4 regions of the Streptomyces sp. NBC_00576 genome follow, and region 3 is predicted to be linked to each of the others. Evidence: riboswitches for the same ligand, from Rfam matches in the RefSeq annotation. Region 3 holds a riboswitch; each other region holds the start of a gene.

Region 1 (4,737 bases), 1.2 Mb from region 3:
CGACGCGACCGAGGAGCACGGCGAGGTGTACGCGTGCGCGCTCGGGTGGTCGGGGTCGTGGCGGATCGCCGTCGCCCAGTTGCCGGACGCGCGCGTGCAGATCACCGGCGGCGCCGGATACGACGACTCGGGCCTGCTGTGCCTGGCGGCGGGCGAGTCCTTCACCACGCCCGTCTTCGCGGGACTGTGGACCGACTTGGGGCACGGCGGGGCGAGCCGGGCGTGGCACGCGTACCAGCGCGCGTTCGTCGTGCCGGACGCGGACCGGGATCGGCCCGTGCTCTACAACTCCTGGGAGGCCACGGAGTTCGACATCTCCGAGGAGCAGCAGGGGACGCTGGCCCGGCGGGCCGCCGCGATCGGCGTCGAGCTGTTCGTCGTGGACGACGGCTGGTTCGGGGCCCGCACCAGCGACCGGGCCGGCCTCGGCGACTGGACGCCCAACCCGGACCGCTTCCCGGCGGGCGTCAAACCGCTCGCTGACTACGTGCACGCCCTGGGGATGCAGTTCGGCATCTGGGTCGAGCCCGAGATGGTCAACCCGGACAGTGACCTCTACCGCGCGCACCCCGACTGGGTGCAGTTCCAGTCGGGACGAAAGCGGACGGAATTCCGCAATCAGCTCGTACTGAACCTCGCCCGCGAGGATGTCCGGCAGTACCTCTGGGAGCAGCTCGACGGGCTGCTCTCCAGTGCTCCCATCGACTACGTGAAGTGGGACTTCAACCGCTGCTTCACCGACGCCGGCTGGCCCGGTGAGGACTACCCGCAGCGTCTGTGGGTCGACCATGTGCACGGGCTGTACACCCTGCTGGACCGCCTGCGGGCGGCGCACCCCGATGTCGCCTTCGAGTCCTGCTCGGGCGGCGGCGGCCGGATCGACCTCGGTGTCCTCGCCCGTACGGACCAGGTGTGGACCTCCGACAACACCGACCCGCTGGACCGACTCGCTATCCAGGAGGGCTTCAGTCAGATCCATCCGGCGCGGGTCATGGCGGCGTGGGTCACGGACAGCCCGAACACCCAGCTCAACGGCCGGGTCAGCTCGTTGCGGTTCCGTTTCGTGAGCGCGATGGCCGGGGTGCTCGGCGTCGGCGGGGACCTCACCCGGTGGGCGGAGGAGGAGCTGACCGAGGCCGGGGAGTGGGTGGAGCTCTACAAGGAGATCCGGCCCGTCGTGCAGCGCGGCGACCTCTACCGGCTGCGGCGCCCGGCCGGTGGACTGAGCGCGGTGCAGTACGTGCTGGCGGGCGAGAGCGTCGTCCTCGCCTGGCTCCAGGCGCAGCACCACGGCGAGCCGGTTCCGGCGCTGCGGCTGCGCGGACTCGACCCTGCAGCTGAGTACGAATGCCGCGAAACGGGCGAAGTTCATCGAGGTGCCGTGTTGTTGCACAGCGGCTTGCGAACCGGACTGAAGGGTGACCTCGATGCGGCAGTTTTCCGACTTCGTCGCATCTGATGCTTCTGCTCCTTATGGGGTATTTGTTCCAACTCGCTTGGGAATAAGGGTTGCTGTGAATCGGGCTAGTGAGCAGCGTCATATTCGTGACCGTGTGTCGCCGTCATGTTCACGTAATTTCGGCGTGTTTTAAGGGAGTTCGCGGGACGGAAAGATCCAGAATTCACGGACGGTGACCGGGAATTCTGGGGAGGATCACAGGAAACCCGTACACAGGGAACCCGAGGCTTGTTTCCGTGCGTCTTGGTCGCTTACGTTCGCCCCCAATCCGGACGGACGCCCAATCCTGCCGCCGCCCGGATCCCGCCTCGAACACCCGAGAACGGCAGGAGCGGGGGACCCACAGGTAGAACGCCTGCTCCGGTCTCCGGAACAGGCTTGGGGTTAAGTCACGTTCAGGCGTGGCCGGACATCTCCAGTCCGCACCCGACAGCTCACCTCGCAGGCGCCGGAGAAGGAATTCGCCATGCCCGCGAAGGGTAAGCACCGCCGTCCGAAGTCCCAGCGATTCACCCGCTCGATAGCCGTCGCCGGAACCGGTGGAGCGGCTCTCGCTCTGCCGTTGCTGGGAGCCACCGGTGCCCACGCGGCCACGGCGGAGTCCACGGTTCAGTCCGTGTCGTCGCTTTCGGAAATGGCCAAGTCCGTAACGGCCAAGTCGGTAACGGCCGAAGCCGTTTCCGCGAAGACGGAAAGGGCCGCGAGGAAGGCGGGCGTCAGGACCTATTCGGTCCAGGCAGGCGACTACCTCTCGAAGATCGCGCAGGAGCAGAGCGTCAGCGGCGGCTGGAAGAAGCTCTACTCGGACAACCACACCGCCATCGGCGCCGACCCGAGCCTGATCCACCCCGGTCTGAAGCTGACGATCGGCAAGAAGGCCGCGTCGACCGCGTCCACCTCCTCGCCTTCCTCGTCCTCTTCGTCCTCTTCGTCCTCTTCGAATTCCACGCAGACGGCGACATCGTCCCAGCCGGTCACCGAGAGCGCGACGGCCCAGACCTCGACAACGACCGAGGCCGCCGACACCGGCAGTTCCGGCGGCTTCACCCTCCCGGTGGCCGGCGCCACGATCGGCACCGGGTACCACGTGGCGGGCAGCATGTGGTCCAGCGGCTACCACACGGGCGTCGACTTCGTCGTCCCGACCGGCACCTCCCTCAAGGCTGTCGGCGCCGGCACGGTCGTTTCCGCGGGTTGGGGCGGTGCGTACGGCAACCAGGTCGTCATCCAGCTCGCCGACGGCTACTACGCCCAGTACGGCCACCTCTCCCAGCTCTCCGTCTCGGCCGGCCAGACCGTGACCGAGGGTCAGCAGATCGGCCTCTCCGGTGCCACCGGCAACGTGACCGGACCGCACCTGCACTTCGAGATCCGCACCACCCCGGACTACGGCTCCGACGTGGACCCGGTCGCGTACCTCCGCTCGAAGGGCGTCGCCGTCGGCTGAGGCGCACGCTCAGCCAGGACATCCGCCGAAGGCCGGACCCCGATTCCCGGGTCCGGCCTTCGGCGCGTTCACGTGTGCGTGTGCGGGTGTGATAGTGAACTCCCTAACTGTGCAAGCGCTTTCTCCCTCAAGGAGCCGCCTCGTGACGACCACTCGCAGAACCTTCGGAGTCCTGGCGGCGGGCGCGGCGCTCACCGCGCTCGCCCCGGCCACGAGCGCCGGTGCCGCCACGTGCGGACGCCTCATCGCTCGCGACGACTTCCGGCACGGGCTCGGCCAGTGGGCCCTCGAACTCCAGGACGGCGGCAACGTCACGGCGGCCCGAGGCGTCCTGGAGGTCGATGTACCGAGCGGCGCGACCATCTGGTTCAAGCGCAGGCTGCAGGGCCCGTATGTCATCGAGTACACGGCGACACCGGTCTCGGCGGGCGGGGTGAACGACCGGGTCTCCGACCTGAACAACTTCTGGAACGCCGTCGACGTACGCTCCCCGGACGACCTCTTCGCCACCCGGCGCAGCGGCGCCCTCGCGGAGTACGACTACCTCAGGACGTACTACGTCGGCTACGGCGCCAACACCAACACCACGACCCGGCTGCGCCGTTACGTCGGCGAGGCCGGTGTGCGCCCCTTGATCTACGACTACGCGGAACCGCTGCTCGTCCCGAACGAGCCGTATCGGGTGCGGATCGTCTCGGCCGGTTCGACGGTCCGCTGGTGGAACAACGGGCGGCTCGTCTTCGACTACAGCGACCCGGACCCGTACACGGCTGGGCACTTCGCCTTCCGTACGACGTGGAGCCACTTCCGGATCACCGACTTCAGCGTCCGTGAGCTGCGTCTTCCTGTTATTCCGGGTTGACCAATACTTGACGAGTGGCTTATCTCACCGCGAGTCAACCCCTTCCTACGGTCGCGTAGCTCACATCGGAAGGTGAATCATGCTCTGTTGTGGCAGACGATTCGAAGAATGACAGCAGAGCGGTGATCGGGTCGTACGTGGCGGTGGGGGACAGCTTCACCGAAGGCGTCGGCGACCCCGGCCCCGACGGGGCGTTCGTCGGCTGGGCCGACCGGTTCGCGGTACTGCTCGCGGACCGGCGACCCGAGGGCGACTTCGACTACACGAACCTCGCGGTACGCGGGAGGCTGCTCGACCAGATCGTGGCCGAGCAGCTTCCACGCGCCAGGGAGCAGGCGCCGGACCTGGTCTCCTTCTGCGCGGGCGGCAATGACATAATCCGGCCCGGCAGCGACCCGGACGAGGTCGCCGAACGCTTCGAACGAGCGGTGATCGGCCTTACCTCGGCGGTCGGCACGGTGATGGTGACGACCGGGTTCGACACCCGCAACGTCCCCGTCCTGAAGCACATGCGCGGCAAGATCGCCACGTACAACGGACATCTGCGGGCCATCGCCGACCGGTACGGCTGCCCCGTCCTCGACCTGTGGTCTCTGAAGACCATCCAGGACCGCCGGGCCTGGGACGGCGACCGGCTGCACCTCTCCGCGGAGGGCCACACGCGCGTGGCGCTGCGCGCGGGCCAGGTCCTCGGCCTGGAAATCCCGGCCGACCCGGACCAGCCCTGGCCCGTGTTGCCGCCCCGAGGCGCCTTGGAGATCCGCCGCGACGACGTCCACTGGGCCCGCGAATACCTGGTCCCGTGGATCGGGCGGCGGCTGAGGGGAGAGTCGTCGGGGGACGAGGTGACGGCAAAAGGGCATCTGTCGCCGGACGAGATCAAGAGCCGGATCGAGTGGGTTGCGTGAAGTGACCGGTGTAGGGCTCGGGGTGTGGGTGGCGGATGCGGGGGTGCAGTGTTCGGCGGTT
Region 2 (4,737 bases), 1.3 Mb from region 3:
GTACTCATCCATCTCTTCGTCGGCCTGCACATCATTGGCATCGCCTCGCTCCTGGGCGGGTTTCTCACCCAGATGAAGGCGATGGGGCAGGGCACGGCCCGCTTCGTGCCGGCGATGCTCCACGGTGCGTTCACCATGCTGGTCACCGGTGTCGCCCTGGTGGGCCTCAACCAGGCCGACGACCAGACGGTCAACAACGTCAAGATCGGCGTGAAGCTGGCCCTGCTGATCGTGATCCTCGGCCTCGTCTATGTGAAGCGGGACGACGAGAGCGTGGACAAGCGGCTGTTCGGTCTGGTGGGTCTGTTCACCACGGCGAACATCTTCATCGCCGTGCTCTGGACCTGACCCGGTCGAACCTCCCGCCTCCGTGCTTCAGGCCGGGCGCACCACGCTGTGGATCGTGGACTCACCGTCGTAGAAGATCGATTCCTCGCGGACGTACGCACCCGGCTTCGGGGCGTGGATCATCATGCCGTTGCCGATGTAAAGGCCGACGTGGCTGATGTCTTCGTAGAAGAAGACCAGGTCACCGGGCTGGATGTCGGAGAGGGAGACCGTCGTGCCTGCGTTCACCTGGTCGTAGGTGGTGCGCGGGAGGGTGACTCCGGCGGCCCGCCAGGCGGCCTGCGTGAGACTCGAACAGTCGTACGAGTCGGGGCCGGTCGCGCCCCAGACGTACGGTTTGCCGACCTGTGCGCGTGCGAAGGCCAGGGCCTTCTCGGCCTTGGTGGCGTACGAGGAGTCGGGGACCGTCGTCGTCGAGGTGTCCGCGGAGCTGCCGCCCGTCGGCTGCGCCGCTGCTGCTGCCGCTTCCTGCCGGCGCTGCTCCGCCGCCTGCTGCTGCCGGGCGAGTTCCTGTGCCTGACGGCGGGCCTCCGCCTGCTTCTCCCGTTCGATCGCCGCGAGGCGCAGCTTCTCCTCGGCGGTGAGGCGGGAGAGCAACTGGCGGGCCTGCACGAGCTTCGTCTGGACGGCGGTCTTGGTCGTCTGCAGCTCGTCCTGGGACTCCGTGAGCGACTCGAGGCTCACGGTGGCCTCCTGGCGCTTCTGTGTCGTCTCGGCCTGCTGCGTGACGTAGTCGTCGACCGCGTCCTTCTGGCGGGCGGTCAGACGGTCCATCAGCTGGTTCTGGTCGAAGTAGTCCTGCGGGTCGTCCGCGAGCAGGAACGTCGCCGTGTCCGGAGCGGCGGATCCGGTGCGGTACTGGGCCGCGGCGAAGGAACCCAGCTCCTCGCGCGCGTCATTGAGTTTCTGGGTGCGCTGGGCCACGTCGTCCATCAGGGCGTCGACACGCCCCCGCTGCTTGGAGGTCTTCTCCTTGGCGGCGTTGTACTTGTCGGTGGCCGACTCGGCCTGGCGGTACAGGTCGCCGACCTTCGCCTCGACCTCCTCCATGCTCGGCTTGTCGTCGGACGAGGGAGCCGGGGGTGTGGAGGGTGCCGTGGGCGCGGCGTTGGCGGTCTGGGACAGCAGGGCTACGGAGGTCAGGGCCGCCGTGGCGAAGGCGGGGGTCCGTATGCCTGCTACGCGCGTTCCCGTAGGACGCGACTTGCGGTGCGACGACGCCAAGGGAGGCGACTCCTTCCACGTTCCGCCTACCGGGTTAGCTGTCGGGTTCGGGCGGGTGGTTCGGAAGGGTTGCCCTACGGTCCTTGCCCTGGAGGGCAGTCGGACCGATTCACCCCAAGTTTCGGTGGGTCCCCGGCTCCTGCCGCACATGGCGGCACGATCGGACTCGGCGGAGGCCGCGCGGCCCGGCGACGTTCGCCGGTTGGGGTCGAGCGGCCTTAAGGCACGCTAACCAACGGGTGAGGCTTCTGTGAAGGTTGATGACCGCTATGCCCGATACGTTTTTGTGACCTCGGCCCTAAACATGGCTCTGTGGAGTCGGCTAAGAAGAGTGTGTGATGAATTCTGATGATTTGCGAAGCCCGGGTCTGATCCGGGGTCCGCTGTCCGGACAGGCGTGGCCATCCGGACAGAGGTGCGGCAGCAGGAATGCGGACGTGGTCGGCAACGTCCTGATCGACGTCCCGCCCGGCGGAGGGCCGTCCTTTCACGGTCTCGGCCGATATTCGGCGGATGTTTTCGGGGTGGCGGCCGGTTGTCAGTGGGGGAGCCTAAACTCGGAGAGCGATGAGCAGCCTCTTTGACGACAGCTTCCTGGCGGACCTCCAGGGCCCTCGGGCCCGCGAGGAGGAACCCCCGCCACCGCCCGAGGACGAGCATGTGCCGGAGTCCGTTCCGGACGACCTGTTCGGCGGGAAGTTCGACGCGCCGCCGGACCGGGACGCGTACTACCGCGACGGCGCCCCGCGTCCCGTGGTGGACCCGGCCGCACTCCTGGACGGGCTGAACGAGAACCAGCGCGCGGCCGTCGTGCACGCTGACACCCCCCTGCTCATCGTGGCGGGCGCCGGCTCCGGCAAGACGCGTGTGCTCACGCACCGCATCGCGTATCTGCTGGGCGAGCGGGGCGTCCATCCCGGCCAGATCCTCGCGATCACCTTCACCAACAAGGCCGCCGGTGAGATGAAGGAGCGCGTCGAGCAACTCGTCGGCCCGCGCGCGAACGCGATGTGGGTGATGACGTTCCACAGCGCGTGCGTGCGGATTCTCCGGCGGGAGAGCAAGAGGCTCGGCTTCACCTCTTCCTTCTCCATCTACGACGCCGCCGACAGCAAGCGGCTGATGGCGCTCGTCTGCCGCGATCTGGACCTGGACCCCAAGCGCTTCCCTCCCAAGTCCTTCAGCGCGAAGATCTCCAACCTGAAGAACGAGCTGATCGACGAGGAAGACTTCGCCGCTCAGGCGAGCGACGGTTTCGAGAAGACCCTCGCCCAGGCGTACGCGATGTACCAGTCGCGGCTGCGTGAGGCCAACGCGCTCGACTTCGACGACCTGATCATGACGACGGTCAACCTGCTGCGCGCCTTCCCGGACGTCGCCGAGCACTACCGCCGCCGCTTCCGGCACGTCCTCGTCGACGAGTACCAGGACACCAACCACGCCCAGTACGCGCTCGTACGGGAACTCGTCGGCACCGCCGAGCACCCGGTGGACGTACCGCCGAGCGAGCACGACCTGCGCCCGGCCGAGCTGTGCGTCGTGGGCGACGCCGACCAGTCGATCTACGCCTTCCGGGGCGCGACGATCCGTAACATCCTCCAGTTCGAGGAGGACTACGCGGACGCGACGACGATCCTGCTCGAACAGAACTACCGCTCCACGCAGACGATCCTGAGCGCAGCCAACGCGGTCATCGAGCGCAACGAGTCCCGCCGCCCCAAGAACCTGTGGACCAACGCGGGCGCGGGCGCGCGCATCACCGGCTATGTCGCCGACACGGAGCACGACGAGGCGCAGTTCGTCGCCGACGAGATAGACCGGCTGACGGACGCGGGCAACGCGAAAGCGGGCGACGTCGCAATCTTCTACCGGACGAACGCCCAGTCCCGTGTCTTCGAGGAGATCTTCATCCGCGTCGGCCTGCCCTACAAGGTCGTCGGCGGCGTCCGCTTCTACGAGCGCAAGGAGGTCCGGGACGTCCTGGCCTACCTGCGTGTCCTCGCCAACCCGGAGGACTCGGTGCCGCTGCGCCGCATCCTCAACGTGCCCAAGCGCGGCATCGGCGACCGCGCGGAGGCGATGATCGACGCGCTGTCCCAGCGCGAGAAGATCAGCTTCGCGCAGGCGCTGAAGCGCGTGGACGAGGCGTACGGAATGGCTTCGCGGTCGGCCAACGCCGTCAAGCGGTTCAACACACTGATGGAGGACCTGAGGACGATCGTGGAGTCGGGCGCGGGCCCGGCGACCGTACTGGAAGCGGTCCTCGAACGCACGGGCTACCTCGCCGAGTTGCAGGCGTCGACCGACCCGCAGGACGAGACCCGGATCGAGAACCTCCAGGAACTCGCCGCGGTGGCCCTGGAGTTCGAGCAGGAGTCAGGAGCGGCCGCGGAGGCGGGGGAGACCGAGCAGCCCGCGGAGGGCGAGGCGCCGGCCCCGGCCGGGCTCGCCGCGTTCCTGGAGCGGGTCGCCCTGGTAGCCGACTCCGACCAGATCCCCGACGAGGACGACGACGGTTCCGGCGTCATCACCCTGATGACCCTGCACACCGCCAAGGGCCTTGAGTTTCCCGTGGTGTTCCTGACCGGCATGGAGGACGGCGTCTTCCCGCACATGCGCGCCCTCGGCCAGGCGAAGGAGCTGGAGGAGGAACGGCGGCTCGCGTACGTCGGCATCACGCGCGCGCGTGAACGGCTGTACCTGACGCGGTCGTCGCTGCGCAGCGCGTGGGGGCAGCCCTCGTACAACCCGCCTTCGCGTTTCCTGGAGGAGATCCCGGCGGCCCATCTGGAGTGGAAGCGCACGGGTGCGATGGCTCCGGCGACGTCCTCAGGTCCGGCCTCCGGGGTGGCGTCGTCGTTTTCGTCGTTGGCGTCCTCGCGTTCGCGCTCCGCGGGCGCGGGCGCGTCCGGCTTCGCCACGCGCCGGGGCGGTGCCGAGAAGCCGGTCGTCGCGCTGGCCGTGGGGGACAGGGTCACGCACGACCAGTTCGGTCTGGGCACCGTGGTGGGCGTCAAGGGCACGGGCTCGAACGCCGAGGCGACGGTCGACTTCGGCGAGGAGAAGCCGAAGCGGCTGCTGCTGCGGTACGCGCCGGTGGAAAAGCTTTAGCGCTTCGCTGGACAGGCGGTGCAGGAGCTGCGGGCCCGCTGTGGCTGGTCGCGC
Region 3 (4,737 bases):
GCGGAGGGCCTCCACGCCCGCCCCGCCTCCATCTTCGTCCGTGCGGCCACGGCCGCCGGCGTCCCCATGACGATCGCCAAGGCCGACGGCAACCCCGTCAACGCGGCCTCCATGCTGGCGGTCCTCGGGCTGGGTGCCCAGGGCGGCGAGGAGATCGTCCTCGCCTCCGAAGCGGAGGGCGCCGAAGCCGCGCTCGACCGCCTGGCGAAGCTGGTGGCCGATGGCCTCGAGGAACTCCCCGAGACGGTCTGAGGAGCCCCCCGGGGTCCTCAATTGACGGTGGCGGCATACGCCACTTCAAAAGCACCATCCGCACATGACGAAGGGCCCGCCCGAATATCGGGCGGGCCCTTCGTAATTCCCGATCACGGGCAGCAGAAATAATCCCCCGCGAATTCAACCCTCTTTGTATACGGCGCCCGTGTTAATGACGCAGACCCGTCATGTTTACGGGATGTTGCGAAGTCCTCACACGATCCTGACGGTCTCCGCCGCCCGGAAAGCGCAGCCGGTGCACGACGGTCGCCCGCTCGGTGTGCAGCGCTGTGATCGCCCGCGCCCGCTCACTGTCACCGCGCGCCACCGCGTCCACGATCGCCCCGTGTTCTGCCCAGGACTCGACCGGGTTGACAGGCGCCTCCACCGCGTACATCCAGGCGATCTTGTGCCGCAGCTGGGTGAGCGTCGAGGCCAGGGCATGACTTCCGGAGGACTGGGTGAGCGTCTCGTGGAACCAGCCCCCCAGGGAGCGCAGATCCTCACTGTTGCCCCTCCTGGCCCGCTCCTGGCCCAGCCTGACCAGGCCGCGCAGCACCTTGAGGTGAGCCTCGGTGCGCCGCTGGGCGGCCCGGGAGGCGCCCAGCGGCTCCAGGAGCATGCGCATCTCCAGCAGGTCGGACGCCTCCTGCTCGGTGGGTTCCGCGACGCACGCGCCCGCGTGCCGCCGGGTCACCACGAAGCCCTCGGCCTCCAGGGTGCGCAGGGCCTCACGGACGGGGACGCGCGAGACGCCGTACCGGCGCGCGAGCAGTTCCTCGGTGAGCCGGCTGCCGCGCTCGTAGACACCGGCGACGATGTCGTCCCGGATAGCCGTGCATACCGAGTGCGCCGGAATACGCATGTCCGACCTCCGCTTTAATCCCCGTGAAACGTCGACGATTGACGTGTGTTCAGTGACTCTATTGCAGAGAACCGGAATTTCCGACGGCAGGCCGGAATCCATGGATATTTTTTGGACACCGGCCCCTCCGAAACGCCGAAAGCCCCGGCTGGGGCAGCCGGGGCGACGACAAGTGGTGCGCGAAGACGTCAGACGTTCACGCCGTGCGAGCGGAGGTACGCGACGGGGTTGATGTCCGAGCCGTACTCCGGGGTCGTGCGCGCCTCGAAGTGGAGATGCGCGCCCGTGACGTTGCCGGTGGCCCCGGAGAGGCCGATCTCCTGGCCCGGGGTGACCGTCTGGCCCACAGAGACGTTGATGGACGACAGATGACCGTACTGAGTGTACGTGCCATCAATCATCTTGATCACGATGTTGTTGCCGTAAGCGCCACCCCAGCCGGCCTCGACGACGGTGCCGGAGCCCACCGCGAGGACAGCGGTGCCGGACGCGGCGTGGAAGTCGACGCCGGTGTGGCTGCCGGAGGACCAGACGGCGCCGCCCGCCTTGTAGCCCGTGGAGATGTACGAGCCGGAGATCGGGGCGACATAGGTGTTGAGGCGCTTGCGCTCGGCCTCGCGGGCGGCACGGGCCTTCGCCTCACGCTCCTCCTTGACCCGTTCCTCCGCCTCCTTCTGCGCGGCGGCGGCAGCCCGCTTCTCGGCGGCCGCGATCCGCTTCTCGGCAGCGGCCTGCTCGGCGGCCTGCTCCTGGGCGGCGGCCTGCGCGTCTATCTGGTCGGCGAGAGACTCACCGATGGAGATCACCGGGGTGAGGCCGGTCTGCTCGACAGAGGACTCCGCGGCGAGCGCCGGGGCGGCGAGGGCGCCGACGACGCCGGTGGTCGCGAGGGCCGCGACGCCGGCTGCGCGAGCGGTAGTACGGGTGACAAGGCTGGGGCGGCTGGGACGACGGTGCTTCCCGGTGGCGCGGGTGAACGCCATGTAGTGGTTGGTCCTTTCCCTCCTTCTCGCCTACCGGGTTAGCTGACGGGTTCGGAGCAGGAAGGTCTCCTACGGGCCCCCTCGCTGTACGCGCGGGCGTCCGATTCACCCCAGGGACTGCACATGGTGGGTCCCCGGCTCCCCTGGCTCGCGCCGTACGGGGACTCGGCGATGACTGTCCGGTGCCGCGGCTGCGGCGCACTGCATGACGAACAGCCGGACAGAAGCTAAGCGGGACCTCTTTCAATCAACAAACCGATCACGGGTTTTGTCGCGCATGCCACAGTGCAGACCGTCAACCTCTCCATCAATACGGGCAACTTGCGCATCAACATGGACAAAGAGGGGCCCGGTGACGCTTCCGTCACCGGGCCCCTGTCGTTTACGCCCGCGCCGCTACTCCGCGGATACGACGCTCACTTCGCCAATACCGAGGGCCCGGACGGGCTCCTCGATCGCCGCCGCGTCGCCGACGAGGACCGTCACCAGCCGGTCCACCGGGAAGGCGTTGACCGCCGCCGCGGTGGCCTCCACGGTGCCGGTCGCGGCAAGCTGCCGGTACAGCGTCGCCTGGTAGTCGTCGGGCAGGTGCTGCTCGACCTGGTCGGCCAGCGTGCTCGCCACGGCCGCCGCGGTCTCGTACTTGAGCGGTGCGACGCCGACCAGGTTCTGCACCGCGACATCGCGCTCGGCGTCGGTGAGCCCCTCGGCCGCGAGCGTGCGGAGCACCTTCCAGAGGTCCTCCAGGGCGGGACCGGTGTTCGGGGTGTCGAAGGAGCCGCTGATGGCGAGCAGCGAGGCACCTGTGCCGTCCGGGGCGGAGCGCAGAACCTGACCGAACGCCCGCACACCGTAGGTGTAGCCCTTTTCCTCCCGCAGGACACGGTCCAGGCGGGAGGTGAGGGTGCCGCCGAGGCAGTACGTGCCGAGGACCTGGGCGGCCCAGACACGGTCGTGCCGGTCGGCGCCGATGCGGCCGATCAGCAACTGGGTCTGTACGGCGCCGGGGCGGTCCACGATGACGACCCGGCCGGTGTCGTCGGCGGTCACCGGCGGCACCGGCCGCGGCTCGGCCGACGTGCCCGTCCAGGCCCCCAGGGTGTCGCCGAGGAGCGCGTCCAGGTCGATGCCGGTGAGGTCGCCGACGACCACGGCGGTGGCCGTGGCGGGCCGGACGTGCCTCTCGTAGAAGGCGCGTACGGCGGCCGAGTCGATCTTCGCGACCGTGTCCTCGGTGCCCTGGCGCGGCCGTGACATGCGCGAGGCCGCCGGGAACAGCTCCTTGTACAGCTCCTTGGCGGAGCGACGGGCCGGGTTGGCCGTCTCGTGCGGGATCTCGTCGAGCCGGTTGCGCACCAGCCGCTCGATCTCGCTGTCCGAGAACGCGGGCGCCCTGAGGGCGTCGGCCAGCAGACCGAGCGCCTTGGGGAGCCGCGACACGGGGACTTCGAGGCTGAGGCGCACACACGGGTGGTCGGCGTGCGCGTCGAGAGTGGCGCCGCAGCGCTCCAGTTCGGCGGCGAACTCCTCGGCGGAGTGCTTGTCGGTGCCTTCGGAGAAGGCCCGGGCCATGATCGTGGCCACGCCGTCGAGACCGGCCGGCTCGGCCTCCAAGGGGGCGTCGACGAGCACCTCGACGGCAACGACCTGCTGGCCGGGGCGGTGGCAGCGCAGAACCGTCAGACCGTTGCCGAGCGTGCCCCGCCCGGGGGCCGGGAAGGCCCAGGGCCTGGCCTCGCCCGCCTGGGGCTGGGGGTGGAACTCCATCGTGGCGAGCTCGGTCACTTGGCCGCCTCCTCGTTCTTGTCGCCGGCTTCGACCGTGGCCTCGGCCTCGGGGTCCTCGGGGGGATCCGCGTCCTCAGCGGTCTCTCCGGAGACCGGCTCGTAGACGAGCACCGCGCGGTTGTCGGGGCGCAGCCGGTCCTTGGCGGCCTGCTGGACCTCTTCGGCCGTCACGTCGAGCACCCGCTGCACGGCGGTCAGCGCGAGCTGCGGGTCACCGAACAGCACCGCGAAGCGGCACAGTTCGTCGGCGCGGCCCGCGACCGTACCGAGCCGGTCCAGCCATTCGCGCTCCAACTGGGCCTGGGCGCGCTCCATTTCCTCGGCCGTGGGTCCCTCCGCGGCGAACCGGGCGAGCTCCTCGTCGACGGCGGCCTCGATGACCGGCACCTCGACGTCCGCGGACGTCTTCACGTCCAGCCACCCCAGGGAGGGCGCTCCGGCCAGCCGCAGCAGGCCGAACCCGGCCGCCACCGCCGTACGGTCCCGCCGTACGAGCCTGTTGTAGAGGCGGGAGGACTCGCCGCCGCCGAGGACGGTGAGCGCCAGGTCGGCCGCGTCGCACGCACGCGTGCCGTCCTCCGGGAGCCGGTAGGCGGCCATCAACGCGCGCGCCGGGACCTCTTCCTCGACGACCTCGCGCAGTTGCTCGCCGATGACGTCGGGAAGGGCGCCGGAGCGCGGCGCGGGCTTGCCGTCGTGCCCGGCGATCGACCCGAAGTACTTCTCGACCCAGGCGAGCGTCTCCTCGGGGTCGATGTCCCCGACGACCGACAGAACTGCGTTGTTGGGCGCGTAGTACGTGCGGAAGAAGGCACGCGCGTCTTCCAGGGTCGCCGCGTCCAGGTCC
Region 4 (4,737 bases), 4.1 Mb from region 3:
TGTGTGCCTTACCTCCGTCGTCGGCGGCGGCTTTCCGTCCCACACTTGTCCACCCTGAGCCGCCATTCTCACCCGAACCGGTGAGGAGTGGTTGGTTTCCATCTCACCAAATCGGCGATGCGGAATCGTCAGACCTTGGGCTCAACTCATGTACTGCCACGGGATGACATGAGGGGGCGGCACATCCCCTAACCCGTAGGGGTCGTCTCAATTCAGCCCGTCCGGCGTTTGAGGACAGGGCCCGTTCAGGGCCGTAGCGGGAGTCTGGGGGCGCAGCCCCCAGGACCGGGATGGGACGGGTAAGGGCGGCGGGGGCGAAACCCTCACCCAGCCCGATGCACCACCGCATCGCACATCTCCCGCAACGCGGCCTTCGCATCGCACTCCACCAACGGCGCCAACGCAGCCCGCGCCTCCTCCGCATACCGCACCGTGTCCCGCCGCGCCTGCTCCAACGCCGGATGCACCCGCAGCCGAGCCAACGCCTCCGCATGCCGCGCATCGTCACTCAAGTCGGAATCCAGCAACTCGCACAACGCGGCATCCTCGGCCAGCCCCAGCCGAGCCACCCGCTCTCGCAACCGCAGCACGGGCATCGTGGGAATGCCCTCGCGCAGATCCGTCCCCGGCGTCTTCCCCGACTCGTGGGAATCGGACGCGATGTCCAGCACATCGTCCGCGAGCTGGAAGGCGACCCCGAGCCGCTCCCCGTACTGGGTGAGTACATCCACGACACTGTCGTCGGCCCCGGACATCATCGCCCCGAACCGGCAGGCCACGGCCACCAGCGACCCGGTCTTCCCGCCCAGTACATCCAGATAGTGCTCGACCGGATCCCGCCCGTCCGACGGCCCCGCCGTCTCCAGGATCTGCCCGGTCACCAGCCGCTCGAACGCCTCCGCCTGCACCCGGACCGCCTCGGGCCCGAGGTCGGCGAGGATGTGCGAGGCGCGCGCGAACAGAAAGTCCCCGGTGAGGACCGCGACGGAGTTCCCCCAGCGCGTGTTGGCGCTGGGCACCCCGCGCCGCACCTCGGCCTCGTCCATGACGTCGTCGTGATACAGCGTCGCGAGGTGGGTCAGCTCCACCACCACCGCGGACGGCACGATCCCCGGCGCATGCCGGTCCCCGAACTGCGCCGCGAGCATCACGAGCAACGGCCTGAACCGCTTCCCGCCGGCCCGCACGAGATGCTGCGCGGCTTCCGTGATGAAGGGGACCTCGCTCTTGGTGGCTTCGAGCAATCCTTCCTCGACAGCCGCCAATCCGGCCTGGACATCGGCTTCGAGAGCCTGGTCCCGCACGCTCAGCCCGAACGGCCCGACGACGGTCACGAGGGATCTCCTGTCTGCTGTGTCTACTGGCGGTCACACGGTGTGTCGATAGGTCGCTGCCATCACTCAAGTCAGCGTATCCGGTCACGTTTCGATCACCGCGAGCGCCCGCCCGTCCAGGCCAGGCGGTATCGGATCACGACCGGAATGTTTTTGATCAGTCCAAAGCATGGACATTTATAAACATCCCGCGCCCCACCAGCAAGCACCCATACACATACGTCACCTCAGTCCCATCCTCCGCCGCGACCCTCACAACGACAACGACGCGCATCGAGCGAGAGGTTCCGCCCTCACAGCGGACACTCACCCCCAAAAGCCCCATTCACCCCAAACACCTCGCTCGCCGCACCCGCACCACCCCTACCCCCCACCCCGTGATCCGAGTCACTCCACCAATCAACCCGCACCACCCCTCCCCCCGAACTCCCCATTCACGAAAGGCAAGTTACCCTCAACCCACCCTTCACCATTTGCCCGTTTTATCCCTAATGGGTGCACCAAATGGGCAAGTCCTGCATTTCTGCCCCTTGTTCCACCCGTGTGCTCTCGCATACGTTTCGCGCCACACCGGGCGGATCGCCGAATCCTGCCACCGCCCGTAGAGCAGCCACCACCCACCCACACATGACTCACGCAGGCAGGAGCGGGGGACCCAGGTAAGCCGCCGGTCCGGACATTGAAACCGGAGCGGCTAGGGGTGAAGCCGCGCGCCGCAAAACGCGCCCGGCCGGGCATCTCCCGCCCGAACCCGACAGCTCACCTCGCAGGCGCCGGAGAGGACTCACCATGCCCGCACGAGGTCAGCACCCCAGCGCGAGAACCCCCCGTCGCCCGCTCACACTCACGCGCACCCTCGTCATCACCACAACGGCCGCCGCAGCCCTGGCCCTCCCCTTCCTGACCGCGACGACGGCCTCGGCCGCACCGTCGGCCTCGTCGTCGACGACGACGTACTACGCGAACAACCTGGACGGCTGGATCCGCGAATCGCTCGACATCATGGCGCAGAGGGGAATCCCGGGAACGTACGACGGCATCTACCGCAACGTCATCCGCGAGTCGTCCGGCAACCCGTACGCCATCAACAACTGGGACTCGAACGCGGCAGCCGGCACCCCTTCCAAGGGCCTCCTCCAGGTCATCGACCCGACCTTCGCCGCGTACCACGTCGCCGGCACCTCGTTCGACCCCTACGACCCGATCGCGAACATCACCGCGGCCTGCAACTACGCGGCGGCGCGATACGGATCGATAGACAACGTCTTCGGGGCCTACTAGGCCGACCCGGGTCAGCAGGCCGGCCGTGCCCTGCCAGGCCGGCCGGCCGTGGCCTGACACAGGCCGGCCGGCCAGAGGCTACTGCCGGCCGACCCACGCAGACGCAGACGCAGACGCCGACCAGTCCGCCCCCCGCCCGAACAACCGCTCCAGCACCACCGCGATCCCGTCGTCCTCGTTCGAGAGGGTGACCTCGTCCGCCACCGCTTTGAGTTCGGGATGGGCGTTGGCCATGGCGACGCCGTGGGCCGCCCAGTCGAACATCGGGATGTCATTGGGCATGTCACCGAAGGCGATCGTGGCGGACGAGGCCAGCCCGAGATACTCGGCGGCCAGCGCAAGCCCTGTCGCCTTGGTGATGCCGCATGGCTGGAGTTCGACGGTGCCCGGCCCCGACATGGTGACCGTCGCGAGGGAACCGACCGCTCCGCGCGCCGCCGACGCCAACTCGTCGTCGGACAGCGACGGGTGGCGCAGCAGCACCTTGCTGATGGGCGCGGCCCACAGGTCGTCCCGGTGCGGCACCTGTACGGCGGGCAGCGTCGGGTGCGGCATCAGGTACCCGGGTTCGATGAGCGTGAGCCCGTCGACCCCGTCCTGATCGACGGCGGCGTACACCTGCCCGACCTCGGCCTCGATCTTGCCGAGCGCGGTCTCCGCCAGGTCCCGGTCCAGGGTCACCGACCAGAGCAGACGGTCCGCGCCGGCGTCGTACAACTGCGCCCCCTGCCCGCACACCGCGAGCCCCCCGCCACCGAGGTCGTCGAGCAGCGGCCGGACTCTCGGCGCCGGGCGCCCCGTCACGACCAGATGCCGGGCGCCGGCAGCCGTGGCGCGCGCCAGCGCGATCCGCGAACGGTCGGAGAGCGTGTCGTCTGCGCGCAGGAGCGTTCCGTCCAGGTCAGTGGCGATAAGTGCGTATGAGGTGGGAGCGGCCATGATCCAGAGAATACGGATCGTTCGGCACATCGGTCTCCGCCCGAACCGGACGACGTTCGGCATCCCGGCAGCAACAGCCCCCGCGCCTGGGCCAGTTCCTCCGCAGGCACCGGCCCAGGAAGGCATGATCAGCACAACAACTCGGCACAACGAGCCCCTGGTTCACAAGATCGAGCAACGCACGCATCGACCAACCGGATCCGAACCGGAACCCGAACCCGATTCCTGACCCTGCCCTGCCCTGCCCCGTGCCCTACGCGTGCGCCGCCGCCAGATGCCCCGCCAGCCGCGGTGACGCGAACTCCGTGCCGCACACGAACCGCATCACCGGCCCGTACGAAGCGGCCGCCGACAACCCCGTGAAGTACAACCCGGGTACGGAGGACACATACCCGGCCCCGAGCCTCGGCGTCCCCCGGCTCACCGCCAGCTCCGTACGCAGCTCATGCCCGAGGAAGTCCATCGCGGCGATGTCGACGCGGTAGCCGGTCGCGGCTATGACATGGTCGGCCGACAACTCCCGTGTACGGCCGTCGAGTTCCCGCACGGTCAACACCGGCTGCCCAGCGGCGAAAGCCGTCCCGCTCCCCGAACCCTTCGCCTCCAACGCACCGCCTGCGCCCTTCGCACCCTCCGCCTCAGCCGCTCCTATGGCCTCCCTACCCCCCGTGACTCCCGCCCGGACGATCCGCTCGACCTCACTCACCTGCACCTTCCCCTCGAACCGGTCGCGCAGCCACCACGCCCCGAGCGGTCCGAGGACCCGGCGGACAAGGTAGTGGCGGGCCTGAGCCGGGAGGTAGCGGTAGGGATGCGGGTAGTAGGTGAGGGCCCACAGCGACCATGCGTTGCCGAACGGCGACTCGGGCCGCAGCCTGGGCTGGTGCCACGGCGGCGCACCGAATGCGACGCGGCCGGTCCCCCGCGACACCACTCGTACCCGCGCCCCCGCCTCCGCTGCCAGCGCCGCAGTCTCCAGCGCGGACTGGCCCGCACCGACGACTATCAGTTCCCTGCCCGCGAACCGGCTCAGGTCGTGGTGCTGCGAACTGTGCGACACCGGTCCCGTGGGCGAGGGGCCGTCCGGCGCGGCGCCGGACAGCTCCGGGGGCAGTTGCGCGAGCCCCGACAGCCCGGTCGCCACGACTACCGCCCGCGCGGTGAACAACTCGCCCGAGTCCAG

The links. A riboswitch is a leader RNA that binds a small molecule or an ion and turns the genes downstream of it on or off. The one in region 3 is predicted to bind cyclic di-AMP.
Region 1: another riboswitch for cyclic di-AMP. It lies ahead of OG734_RS06105 (M23 family metallopeptidase); the one in region 3 lies ahead of OG734_RS11195 (M23 family metallopeptidase).
Region 2: another riboswitch for cyclic di-AMP. It lies ahead of OG734_RS16695 (C40 family peptidase); the one in region 3 lies ahead of OG734_RS11195 (M23 family metallopeptidase).
Region 4: another riboswitch for cyclic di-AMP. It lies ahead of OG734_RS29480 (transglycosylase SLT domain-containing protein); the one in region 3 lies ahead of OG734_RS11195 (M23 family metallopeptidase).

Annotation. Positions count from the first base shown of each region.
Region 1 is NZ_CP107780.1:1,444,285-1,449,021, reverse strand. It holds gene OG734_RS06110 (alpha-galactosidase) at 1-1,459, shown strand, start outside; cyclic di-AMP (ydaO/yuaA leader) riboswitch at 1,754-1,922, shown strand; gene OG734_RS06105 (M23 family metallopeptidase) at 1,926-2,906, shown strand; gene OG734_RS06100 (DUF6250 domain-containing protein) at 3,049-3,768, shown strand; gene OG734_RS06095 (SGNH/GDSL hydrolase family protein) at 3,891-4,676, shown strand.
Region 2 is NZ_CP107780.1:3,949,787-3,954,523, reverse strand. It holds gene OG734_RS16700 (hypothetical protein) at 1-348, shown strand, start outside; gene OG734_RS16695 (C40 family peptidase) at 376-1,572, opposite strand; cyclic di-AMP (ydaO/yuaA leader) riboswitch at 1,581-1,754, opposite strand; gene pcrA (DNA helicase PcrA) at 2,140-4,683, shown strand.
Region 3 is NZ_CP107780.1:2,691,259-2,695,995, forward strand. It holds gene OG734_RS11185 (HPr family phosphocarrier protein) at 1-252, shown strand, start outside; gene OG734_RS11190 (GntR family transcriptional regulator) at 425-1,120, opposite strand; gene OG734_RS11195 (M23 family metallopeptidase) at 1,309-2,103, opposite strand; cyclic di-AMP (ydaO/yuaA leader) riboswitch at 2,116-2,284, opposite strand; gene OG734_RS11200 (M16 family metallopeptidase) at 2,500-3,888, opposite strand; gene OG734_RS11205 (M16 family metallopeptidase) at 3,885-4,737, opposite strand, start outside.
Region 4 is NZ_CP107780.1:6,778,256-6,782,992, reverse strand. It holds gene OG734_RS29490 (LolA family protein) at 1-1, opposite strand, end outside; gene OG734_RS29485 (polyprenyl synthetase family protein) at 324-1,334, opposite strand; cyclic di-AMP (ydaO/yuaA leader) riboswitch at 1,960-2,122, shown strand; gene OG734_RS29480 (transglycosylase SLT domain-containing protein) at 2,124-2,615, shown strand; gene OG734_RS29475 (HAD family hydrolase) at 2,694-3,554, opposite strand; gene OG734_RS29470 (FAD-dependent oxidoreductase) at 3,808-4,737, opposite strand, start outside.